3 regions of the Microbacterium sp. IEGM 1404 genome follow, and region 1 is predicted to be linked to each of the others. Evidence: predicted binding sites of a transcription regulator. Region 1 holds the regulator's gene; each other region holds the start of a gene.
What was found. Region 1 encodes HspR, which represses chaperone genes until heat shock. Its sites were predicted from a motif close to AAGTTGAGTCNNNNNGACTCAACTT; they were not measured.
Positions count from the first base shown of each region.

Region 2: the regulator HspR is predicted to act here: its motif matches at 2,025-2,049, upstream of QM517_RS06310 (Hsp20/alpha crystallin family protein).
Region 3: the regulator HspR is predicted to act here: its motif matches at 1,896-1,920, upstream of QM517_RS01335 (ATP-dependent Clp protease ATP-binding subunit).

Region 1 covers NZ_JASHKP010000002.1:912,018-915,288, reverse strand. The annotation lists gene grpE (nucleotide exchange factor GrpE) at 1-5, shown strand, start outside; gene QM517_RS09955 (DnaJ C-terminal domain-containing protein) at 14-1,006, shown strand; gene QM517_RS09950 (heat shock protein transcriptional repressor HspR) at 1,074-1,517, shown strand; gene QM517_RS09945 (alpha/beta fold hydrolase) at 1,710-2,546, shown strand; gene QM517_RS09940 (helix-turn-helix domain-containing protein) at 2,691-3,271, shown strand, end outside.
Region 2 covers NZ_JASHKP010000002.1:132,583-135,853, reverse strand. The annotation lists gene QM517_RS18595 (TetR/AcrR family transcriptional regulator) at 1-79, shown strand, start outside; gene QM517_RS06320 (CDGSH iron-sulfur domain-containing protein) at 165-365, opposite strand; gene QM517_RS06315 (iron-containing redox enzyme family protein) at 362-1,345, opposite strand; gene QM517_RS06310 (Hsp20/alpha crystallin family protein) at 1,521-1,973, opposite strand; gene QM517_RS06305 (HNH endonuclease signature motif containing protein) at 2,267-3,271, shown strand, end outside.
Region 3 covers NZ_JASHKP010000001.1:265,813-269,083, reverse strand. The annotation lists gene QM517_RS01335 (ATP-dependent Clp protease ATP-binding subunit) at 1-1,880, opposite strand, end outside; gene QM517_RS01330 (hypothetical protein) at 1,988-2,821, opposite strand; gene QM517_RS01325 (EI24 domain-containing protein) at 2,879-3,271, shown strand, end outside.

The DNA of each region.
Region 1 (3,271 bases):
AGTAGGAGGACACATGGCGAGTCAGGACTGGTTCGACAAGGACTTCTACAAGGTCCTCGGTGTCGACAAGGGCGTGAGCGCTGCCGATCTGAAGAAGACGTACCGCAAGCTCGCGCGCCAGTACCACCCCGACTCGAACCCGGGTGATGCCAAGGCCGAGGCGAAGTTCAAGGAGATCAGCGAGGCCTACGCGGTGCTCAACGACCCCGAGCAGCGCGAGGAGTACGACCAGATCCGGGCCATGGGCTCGGGGGCGCGCTTCTCGGCACCCGGGGCCGGCGGGGGCGGCGGTTTCGACGACGTCTTCAGCCGATTCGGGCAGCAGCGCGGAGGCGCGTCCGCTCCCGGCGGCGGCTTCGAGGACTTCTTCTCCATGTTCGACCAGCAGGGCGGCGGCTTCGGCTCCGGCCGGTTCGGTCAGACCACGGGTGGCTACCGCGGCTTCGGCGGACCGCAGCGCGGAGCCGACGTCACCGCCCGGACGACGCTGGACTTCGTCACCGCCGCCAAGGGCGAGACGATCACCCTGCAGGGCGAGGACGGTGTCCCGTTCAAGGTGAAGATCCCCGCGGGGGTCGCCGACGGCCAGAAGATCCGACTGCGCGGTCGCGGCCGTCCGTCTCCGGACGGCGGCGAGAACGGCGACATCGTCGTGACGGTCGCGGTCCGGCCCCACCCGGTGTTCTCGCGCGAGGGGCTCAACCTGCGGCTGACGGTCCCCGTGACCTTCACCGAGGCGGCCCTCGGCGCCACGATCGAGGTGCCCACCCTCGGGGGCGAGCCCGTGCGGCTGCGTGTCGCACCGGGCACCCCCTCCGGGCGCGTCCTGCGGGTCAAGGGGCGCGGCATCCATTCGTCCAAGGGCACCGGCGACCTGCTCGCCGAAGTCCAGGTGGCCGTTCCGCAGCACCTCAGCGACGAAGCCCGCGAGGCCCTCGAGCGCTTCCACGCGCTCGAACCGAAAGAGAATCCCCGCGCCGACCTGATGGCCAAGGCGCGTCAGTGACGCCGTGCTCCTGGCATCCGCCACAATCGGATGCCAGGAGCACGCGATCCACGAGAGAGGAGAGGCCGTGTCCGACAAGGAACTCGATGAGGATGCGCCGATCTTCGCGATCGCCGTGGCCGCCGAGCTGTCGAACATGCACCCGCAGACGCTGCGGCAGTACGACCGGCTCGGCCTGGTCGTGCCCGCCCGCACGCAGGGCGGATCGCGGCGGTACTCCAGCCGCCACGTGCAGCAGTTGCGCGAGGTCGCGCGCCTGTCGAGCGAGGGGATGAGCCTCCCCGCGATCGCGCGTCTGCTGGCGCTCGAGGAGCGGGTGCACGAACTCGCGCGGCGCGTCACCGACCTGGAGCGTCAGCTGATGGCCGAGCGCCAGTCGCGTCCGGGCGCCCGGGTCTTCGCCGCGGGGGCCACGGGTTCGGTGGTGACGCTGCGCCACGGGGCGCGCGTGCGGCGGGCGACCGACGTGGTGCTGTGGCGCCCGGGCGGGTTGCTCGACGACGAGGACTGACGGCCGGCGCGCCGGGACGCGCTGAGGGTGCGCGGCGACGCGTGACCCGCGTCTCGCCGCCGGTCGGACGATTCTCGGACGATTGTCGGATGCCGGTTCCCCCATCCGCTCCTACAGTGAGGCGTGTTCACCGGCGACGCCCCGGAACACACCCCCGGAGGGCGCTCGTCGAACATCCGAGCGGAGGCTGACATGCCATTTGTGACCACGACCGACGGCGCCGAGATCTTCTATAAGGACTGGGGCAGCACCGACGCCCAGCCCATCGTCTTCCACCACGGATGGCCGCTGTCGTCCGACGACTGGGACGCCCAGCTGCTGTACTTCCTCGACAAGGGCTACCGCGTCATCGCCAGCGACCGCCGCGGTCACGGCCGCTCGTCGCAGATCGGCACCGGCCACGACATGGACCACTACGCCAGCGACGTCAGCGCCGTCGTCGAGCACCTCGACCTGCACAACGCCATCCACATCGGTCACTCGACCGGTGGCGGCCAGGTCGCCCGCTACGTCGCGCAGTACGGTCAGCCGCAGGGTCGCGTCGCCAAGGCCGTGCTCGTCGCCGCCGTGCCGCCGATCATGCTGCAGAGCGACACCAACCCCGAGGGCACCCCGCTGTCGGTGTTCGACGGGTTCCGCGAGGCGCTCGCCGCCAACCGTGCGGAGTTCTTCGAGGCCGTGGCATCCGGCCCCTTCTACGGCTTCAACCGCGAGGGCGTCACCCCCTCGCAGCCCGTCATCGACAACTGGTGGCGTCAGGGCATGACCGGCAGCGCGCAGGCGCACTACCTCGGCATCAAGGCGTTCTCCGAGACCGACCAGACCGAAGACCTCAAGGCCATCACGGTCCCGGTGCTGGTGCTCCAGGGCGACGACGACCAGGTCGTGCCGTACAAGGCCGCCGCGCTTCTGCAGCACGAGCTGCTGCAGAACTCGACCCTCAAGATCTACGAGGGCTACCCGCACGGCATGCTCACGACGCACGCCGACGTGATCAACCCCGACATCCTGGCGTTCATCCAGGAGTGATCGGTCCTCCGCATCCGACGGCGCGCTCCCACCCGGGGCGCGCCGTCGTCGTTCCACCGTGGGTCTCAGAGGGCCACGCGCGTCGCGGCGGGCGTCCGTACCGTGGGCCGTACCCACCCCGGACCGCACGTGAGGAGCCGCACGATGCACCCGTCGCAGATCATCGATCAGTTGTCCCACGCCCTCGCGCGACGCGTGACCCTCCGCCGCGCCGACGAGCCCGCGGATGCCGACGCCGACATCGCGTTCGGCGGTGGTGCGCTGCGCATCGGCGGGACGGCGCGCGCCGACCTCTCGCCGCGCGAGTGGGCCGTGGTCGACGCCGCGGTTCACCTGCTCGAGACGGCCTCCGGCGCGAGTCCCGCGGCGCGCCGTGACCGCGTGTTCGCGAACCTCATCGACGACGACTCGAGCGTGCGTCGCGATGCGCTGTGGGAGCTCCGTTCCCGCCGCTGGATCGACGGACGCGCCGACGGCATCGAGCTGCTCGCCGTGGTGCTCGACCCGGTACCGGAACTGGGCATCGTCGTGTTCGGGCGCCGCCTGGCGACCGTCCTCCACGGTGCCGTGCAGTTCGTCGGCGTCCACCGAGGAGCCGCGATCTTCGTGGCATCCCGCACCCTCGACCTCGACGCCCTGAACAGGACGGTGGATGCCGAGGCCGCCGCGCAGGGCATGACCGCCCGGGGGTTCGCGCTGGCGGCGGGGTCGCCCGACGACGGCGA
Region 2 (3,271 bases), 780 kb from region 1:
CGAGACCTTCACCCGCCTCGTCGACGCGCTGGATGCCGAACTCTCCCGGCCCGTGGACGGCGAGCACGCGGCGAAGTGACGGCATCCCCGTCGGCGGAAACGACTCCGGGGTGGGCGATCGGGCTCAGGATGCCGGGTCGCGCGGACCGTCCGCGACGGATGGGTCAGTCGTCGGTGCGGAACCCGGCGGGCTTGTGCGTCCCGTCGCAGAACGGCTTGATCCTGGACAGGCCGCACCGGCACAGCGCCACCGTGCGCCGGCGCTTCTCGATCGGGGCGCCGTCGGCGTGACGCAGGTCCACGTCTCCGCGCACGAGCAGAGGGCCGTCGGGATAGGCCGTGATGCGCGGACGCTCGGCGGTCACCGGGCGTCCTCGGGGCGCAGCGAGGACGCGCCACGCCCCCAGGCATCGAGCAGGTGCTCGCCCACGCGACCATCGACGCTCAGGCAGGCGGCAGCGCCGAAAAGGATGTCGGGGAGCAGATCGGGGCGGTCCTCGGCGAGGGTGCCGGCGAGGTCGCGGGCCGCGATCTGCTCGTGCACCGCGTCGGCTTCGACGTGCTCGTCGAAGTAGCCGCACACGTCGTCATCGAAGCCCAGTCGCCGCAATCCCTCGGCGTACAGGCGGTTCGGGATCGAGGACGTCATCTCGAACGCCGCGAGGTGTCCGACGATCGCGCCGAGGAGGCGCCGGTTGAGGCCGAACATCGACATCGCATTGTGGGATGCCAGGGTCACGGCGGGCACGTCGTCGACGTAGGCGCCATAGGCGTCGGAGAGTCCGGCCGCGCGCACGGCACGGGCGAAGAGCTCGGCGTGGACGCGCTCGGGGTCGCCGCCGCCGTACTCGTCGGACTGGATCTCCACCAGCGCGGCTTTCGGGCGTCCGGTCAGGCGCGGGATCGCCCAGGAGTGCGGGTCGGCCTCCCGCAGCGTGTAGACCGAGCGGTGCACGAGGAACTCGTGTGCCTGGTCGAGGGTCGCCTTCTTCGCGAGGTGGCGCGAGAGGCTTGGACCGCCGTCGGCGGCGGTCAGGGTGAAGAGTGCGCGGGCCACGGCATCCGCGGTCGCCGCCGGGAGTTCGGGTGGGAGGATGCGCGCGCGCAGCGCGGTCTCGAATGCCCGCTCGATGACGCCGCGGGTGGCGATGAGCGACGGCTCCCACTCGAGCTCCGGGTCGAACGCCGGGACCGACCCGTAGGCCGAGGCGTACAGCGCGAAGAGGGCGAGCTGGAGGTCGTCGTCGGTCTCGACGTCGGCCGACGCGGCGACGGCCGCATCGGCGAGGACCGTGTGGTTCGTCGCCGCGCCCACGCCGAGGTGGTGCAGGACGGCAGCGCTCACCGGGCCGCGCGGAGTGAAGGGAAGGGTGGGGGCGTCGTCGGCGTCGATGGCGGCCGGCGGATCGTGGGGGGAGAGGGTCGCGGACACCGGAGCACTCTGCGGGCGCCGCTCCGGATCGCCGAGGGCCTTGACACGGGCGGAGGGGGCGACCCATCGGCCGCCCCCTCCGGGGTGCTCACTGCTCGATCGGCTGCGGGGTGCTCTCGTGAGCCTCGATCACGTCGCCGGCGTCGTCGGTGGACACCGCGATCCGCCGCGGCTTCGCCTTCTCGCTCACGGGGATCGTGACCGAGAGCACTCCATTGCGGTAGGCGGCGCTGATGCGCTCGGTGTCGATGCCCTGGCCGAGGTTCAGCTGTCGGACGAACGACGCGGTCTCGCGCTCGCGCGTGATCCACTTGACGTCGTCGCCCGCGGCGAGGGTGCGCTCGGCGCGGATCGTGAGCAGCTGACCGTCGACGTCGATGTCGACCGAGCCCGGGTCGACGCCCGGAAGGTCGGCGGACAGGACGTAGTGGTCGCCGTCGCGGTACAGGTCCATCGGCATGCGTCGCGGTCCGCCGCGGCGGGCGTCGAGGAGCGTCGACGCGAGGCGGTCGAGGTCGCGGAAGGGGTCGTAGGTGGCCATGGTCGTTCTCCTTTTCGATCGGTCCGGATGCGGCATCCGGAAGGTTCATTGAAGTTGAGTCTCTGTCGCTCAACTTGATGTCAGATTAGCACTCTCGTGGGGAGAGTGCCAAGGATTTTGGCGCGAGTCGCGTGGCGGTCGTCGCGCCCATCTGGGCCTGGCGAGGGCGGCGTCGTGGGTGCGGTTTCGCGCGCCGTGGCGCCCCTTCTGCACAGGTCTCGGGGGTTCGGGGTTGTGCACAGATTCACCGCCTGATCGGGGGGAACGTCGGGGGCTTCGAATAGCGTTCGTACATGTCTTCGAATGTTCCGCCCGAGCCGTCCGGGTCGAGGGTTGTGGCGATCGACGTGGGGGTGTTGGCGGGTCTGGTCGCCGACGTCGTCGTCGCCGAGGCCGCGGTCGCGTCGGCGGAGGTCGCGCGCGTGCGGGCTTTGGCCGCGGTCGGGCGACTCGCCCTGGATGCCGCAGCGACGACACGGGCGTCGGTGCGGGCCGCGGAGATGGCATTGCGGGAGGTGGCGTCCGAGGTGGCGGCCGCATGCCGGGCGTCGGATCGCACGGTGCAGCGCGACATCGACGACGCGGTGATGCTGGTGGAGTCGTTCCCGCGAACCGTCGCGGCGTGGGAGAGCGGGGCGATATCGCGGCGGTATGTGCGGGTGATCGCGGACGCCGGCGCGGGGCTGCCGGCGGAACGGAGGGCGGACTTCGATGCCGAGGCCGTGTCCCTCGCCGGGGAGGCGTCCAGTCCGGGCCGGTTGAAGAGCCGGCTCGCCGTGGCCGCGCAGAGGTTGCATCCGCGGACGGTGACCGAGCGCCACCGGGCCGCGCGCGAGTTGCGGTGCGTCCGCGTGGTCCCGGCGGCGGAGGGCATGTCGGACCTGATCGCGACCCTCCCGACCGTGCTCGCCGAGGCGATCCACGACCGGGTGACGCAGCAGGCCCGGGTCATCGTGGACGCGGCGCGGGACGCGAAGGCGGGCGACGGTCTCGGCGATGCCGCCCCCGGCGACATGGCCTCGACGGGCGGGGTCGCCCGCGGGGGGACCGCGTCGCCGACGGGTCGGGCGAGCGGCGACGGTGCCGTCGACGGCGACCCGGTCGCCGGTCCCGTCCTCCCGAAGCGGGATACGCGCACGATGGGTCAGGTGCGGGCGGACGTGTTCGCCGACATGCTCCTCACCGGCGACCCGACTCTCGACCCCACCCGACCCGACGACGGACCCGGCACCCTCGGCAAGATCCGCGCGAGGGTGCAGGTCGTCGTGCCAGCCGTGACCATGCTCGCGCCGGGAGGG
Region 3 (3,271 bases), on a different contig from region 1:
TCGTCGTAGCCGACGTATCCCGGAGGGGCACCGATGAGGCGCGACACGGTGTGGCGCTCGCCGAACTCGCTCATGTCGAAACGGATGACCGCTGCGTCGTCGTCGAACAGCGAGCCGGCCAGGGCCTTCGCCAGTTCGGTCTTGCCGACACCGGTGGGTCCGAGGAACAGGAACGACCCGACCGGTCGGTTCTCGTCGCCCATCCCGGTGCGGTTGCGGCGCACGGCCTTGGCGACCGCGGTGACCGCGGCATCCTGTCCGATCACTCGGGCGTGCAGCTCGGTCTCGAGCTCGGCGAGACGTCCGCGCTCACCGGCGGTCAGACGCGAAACCGGGATGCCGGTCGACCGGCTGATCACCGCGGCGATATCGGGCTCGTCGACCACCGCGTCGGGGCGCGGGGCGGACGTCGCGGACGCCAACCGCTCCTGCACGGCGGCGATCTCGTCGCGGATGCGCGAGGCCTCCTCGTAGTGCTCGGCCGAGACGGCGGCGTTCTTGTCGGCCTCGAGGGTCGCCAGACGCTCCACCAGTGCGGTGGTGTCGACGGTGACGCCGAGGCGCAGGCGCAGCCGGGCACCGGCCTGGTCGATGAGATCGATGGCCTTGTCGGGCAGCACGCGGTCGGGCAGGTAGCGGTCGCCGAGCTCGACCGCGGCGCGGAGGGCCGCGTCCGTGTACGTCACGGCGTGGTGCTCCTCGTACGCGGAGCGCAGACCCCGCAGGATCTCGACGGCATCCGTGATCGACGGCTCGCCGACGCGCACGGGCTGGAGGCGCCGTTCGAGGGCGGGGTCCTTCTCGATCGTGCGGTACTCCTTCAGGGTCGTGGCACCGATGAGGTGGAGCTCGCCGCGCGCCAGGCGCGGCTTCAGGATGTTCCCGGCATCCATCGCGCCCTCTCCCCCGGCTCCGGCGCCCACGATCGTGTGGACCTCGTCGATGAAGACGACGAGAGCGCCGGACTGCGCAGCGATCTCGTCCATCGTCTGCGTCAGACGCTCTTCGAAGTCGCCGCGGTAGCGGGCACCGGCGAGCATCGCGGCCAGGTCGATCGAGACCACGCGCGTCTCGCGGAGCTGCTCAGGCACCTCTCCGGCGACGATGGCACGGGCGAGCCCCTCGACGACGGCGGTCTTGCCGACGCCGGCCTCACCGATCAGCACGGGGTTGTTCTTCGTGCGGCGGCTGAGGATCTCGATGGTCTGCTCGATCTCGTCGGCGCGTCCGATGACCGGGTCGAGGCGCCCCGACGCGGCGAGCGCGGTGAGGTCGGTGCCGAAGCGGTCGAGGTTGGGGGTCGTGGATGCCGTCTCCTCCGGCGCCGCGGTCTGCTCGCCGCCGACGACGGTCTCGCGCACGCCCTGGGTCAGGGCTTCGGCGGTGACGCCGGCCTGCGCCAGGATCTGCCCGGCGGGGGCGTCCTGCGCGAGGACGAGCGCGAAGAAGAGGTGGTCGGGGTCGACGTACGTGGATCCCGCGGCCCGGGCCACCTGGAAGGCGTGGAACAGCGCGCGCTGGACCGATCCCGCCACGACGGCGCCGTCGACGTCGGCGGCGGGACCGGCGGCCGGCAGACGGCTCTCGGCGGCGCGGGCGATCGCGGCGGGGTCGGCACCGAGTCGAGCGACGGCTTCGCGCGCGGGCGACTGCCCGACGAGCACGTGCAGGACGTGCAGAGCGTCGAGCTCGTGCTGACCGCGGGCGAGCGCGTAGCGACCGGCGTCCTGGAGCGCCTCTTGCGTGCGGGCGCTCAGGAACCGACTGAGGTCGATCGAACGCTCGGCGCGCGCCCGCTCACCGGCGAGGTAGCGCGCGAGGAACTCGTCGAACGACTGGGCGCCGTTGTCCCCGGCGCCGGGGGTGACATCTTCGGGCAATTCCGTCTCCTGTGATACGTGAGTGGAGTCGACTCAAGTTTCTTACTTGAGTGGCTGCGTATCAAGTTCAACGGAGGGGCTCCGAGGATATTCCCGGCTCGCGCTCCCTAGGCGCGAAGCCGCGGATCCGGCTCGTTCCACAGCTCCACGGTCTGAAGCAACCAGAAGACCGCGAACAGCACGAGCGCCAGCGACTCCCCCAGGAACACCCAGGGCACGGGACGCGTGACATCCCCTCCCCCGATCGCCCGCACGAGCGTCGCCGCGAGCCCGACGAGTGCGATCAGGATGCCGAGCGCCACCGCCGCGTACGCGGGGCGGAAGCGCTCCGGCGCGCGTTGCGGCCGCCACGCCGCGATCGCGGCCACCGCGCCGATGAGCAGGAAGAAGCCCACCGCGGCGGTGTTGTGCGCGAAGAGGAGGAACGCTCCGGGTGCGACGAACGCCCACGTCCCGAGCCCCAGGACCACGACCCCCACCGCCGCCGCGGTGAGGGCGACCCCGCGCGAGATCGTCCCCTGCACGATCGACAGCACCACACCCGCGGCCACCCCGACCAGAACCACGGATGCCACGCTCACGCCGTTGTTGAGCACGGCGGGGAGGACCGCGGGCGGGACGCACCGCACGGCCTCCCCACACGCCTCGGCCGCCACGGTCGTGGGGACGACCGCGATCACGAGCGCCAGGACCGCGGCGACGTCCAGCAGCCCCTGTTCGACACTGTGCCCTGAGAGCGCGACGAACGCCGCCGCCACCACGAAGAGCCCCGCCACGAACATCGGTCCCGCCGGGGTGTAGTACGCCGCGCTGAGCGACGGCAACGACCCGCCCGTGATCTCCTCCACCGTGATCGCGACGGCCAACAGCAGCGTCGCCGCGAGGATCGTCAGGCGCACGTACCGGTAGGTGCGCTGCGTCGAAGTGGTGCGGATGCGCATGCGCACATCTTGGCAGCGGCCTCCGACGTTCCCCGGGACCTCTGCGAGAATGCCCGGATGCGCGAGTTCCTCCAGGGCGCCCGGATGCTCCTCCGCGGCCTCGGCCAGTGGCGCCGCTCCCCCGGCGCGATGGCGCTCGGCCTGATCCCGGGCTTCCTCGTCGGGCTCCTCTTCGCCGCGGCGCTCGTCGGCTGGGGCGTCCTCCTCGGCGACGTCGTCGACGACTGGACCCCGTTCGCGAATACCTGGGACCCGCTGTGGGCCACGGTCCTGCGCACCGCGATCGTGGTCGCCTCGTTCGGGGCGGCCGCCTTCCTCGCGATCGTGTCGTTCACCGCCGTCACCCTCGCGGTCGGCGAGCCGTTCTACGACCGCATCTGGCGCGCCACCGAGCTCACCGCCACCGGACGGATCCCGGATGCCGACTACGGATTCTGGCGCGCCGCCGGA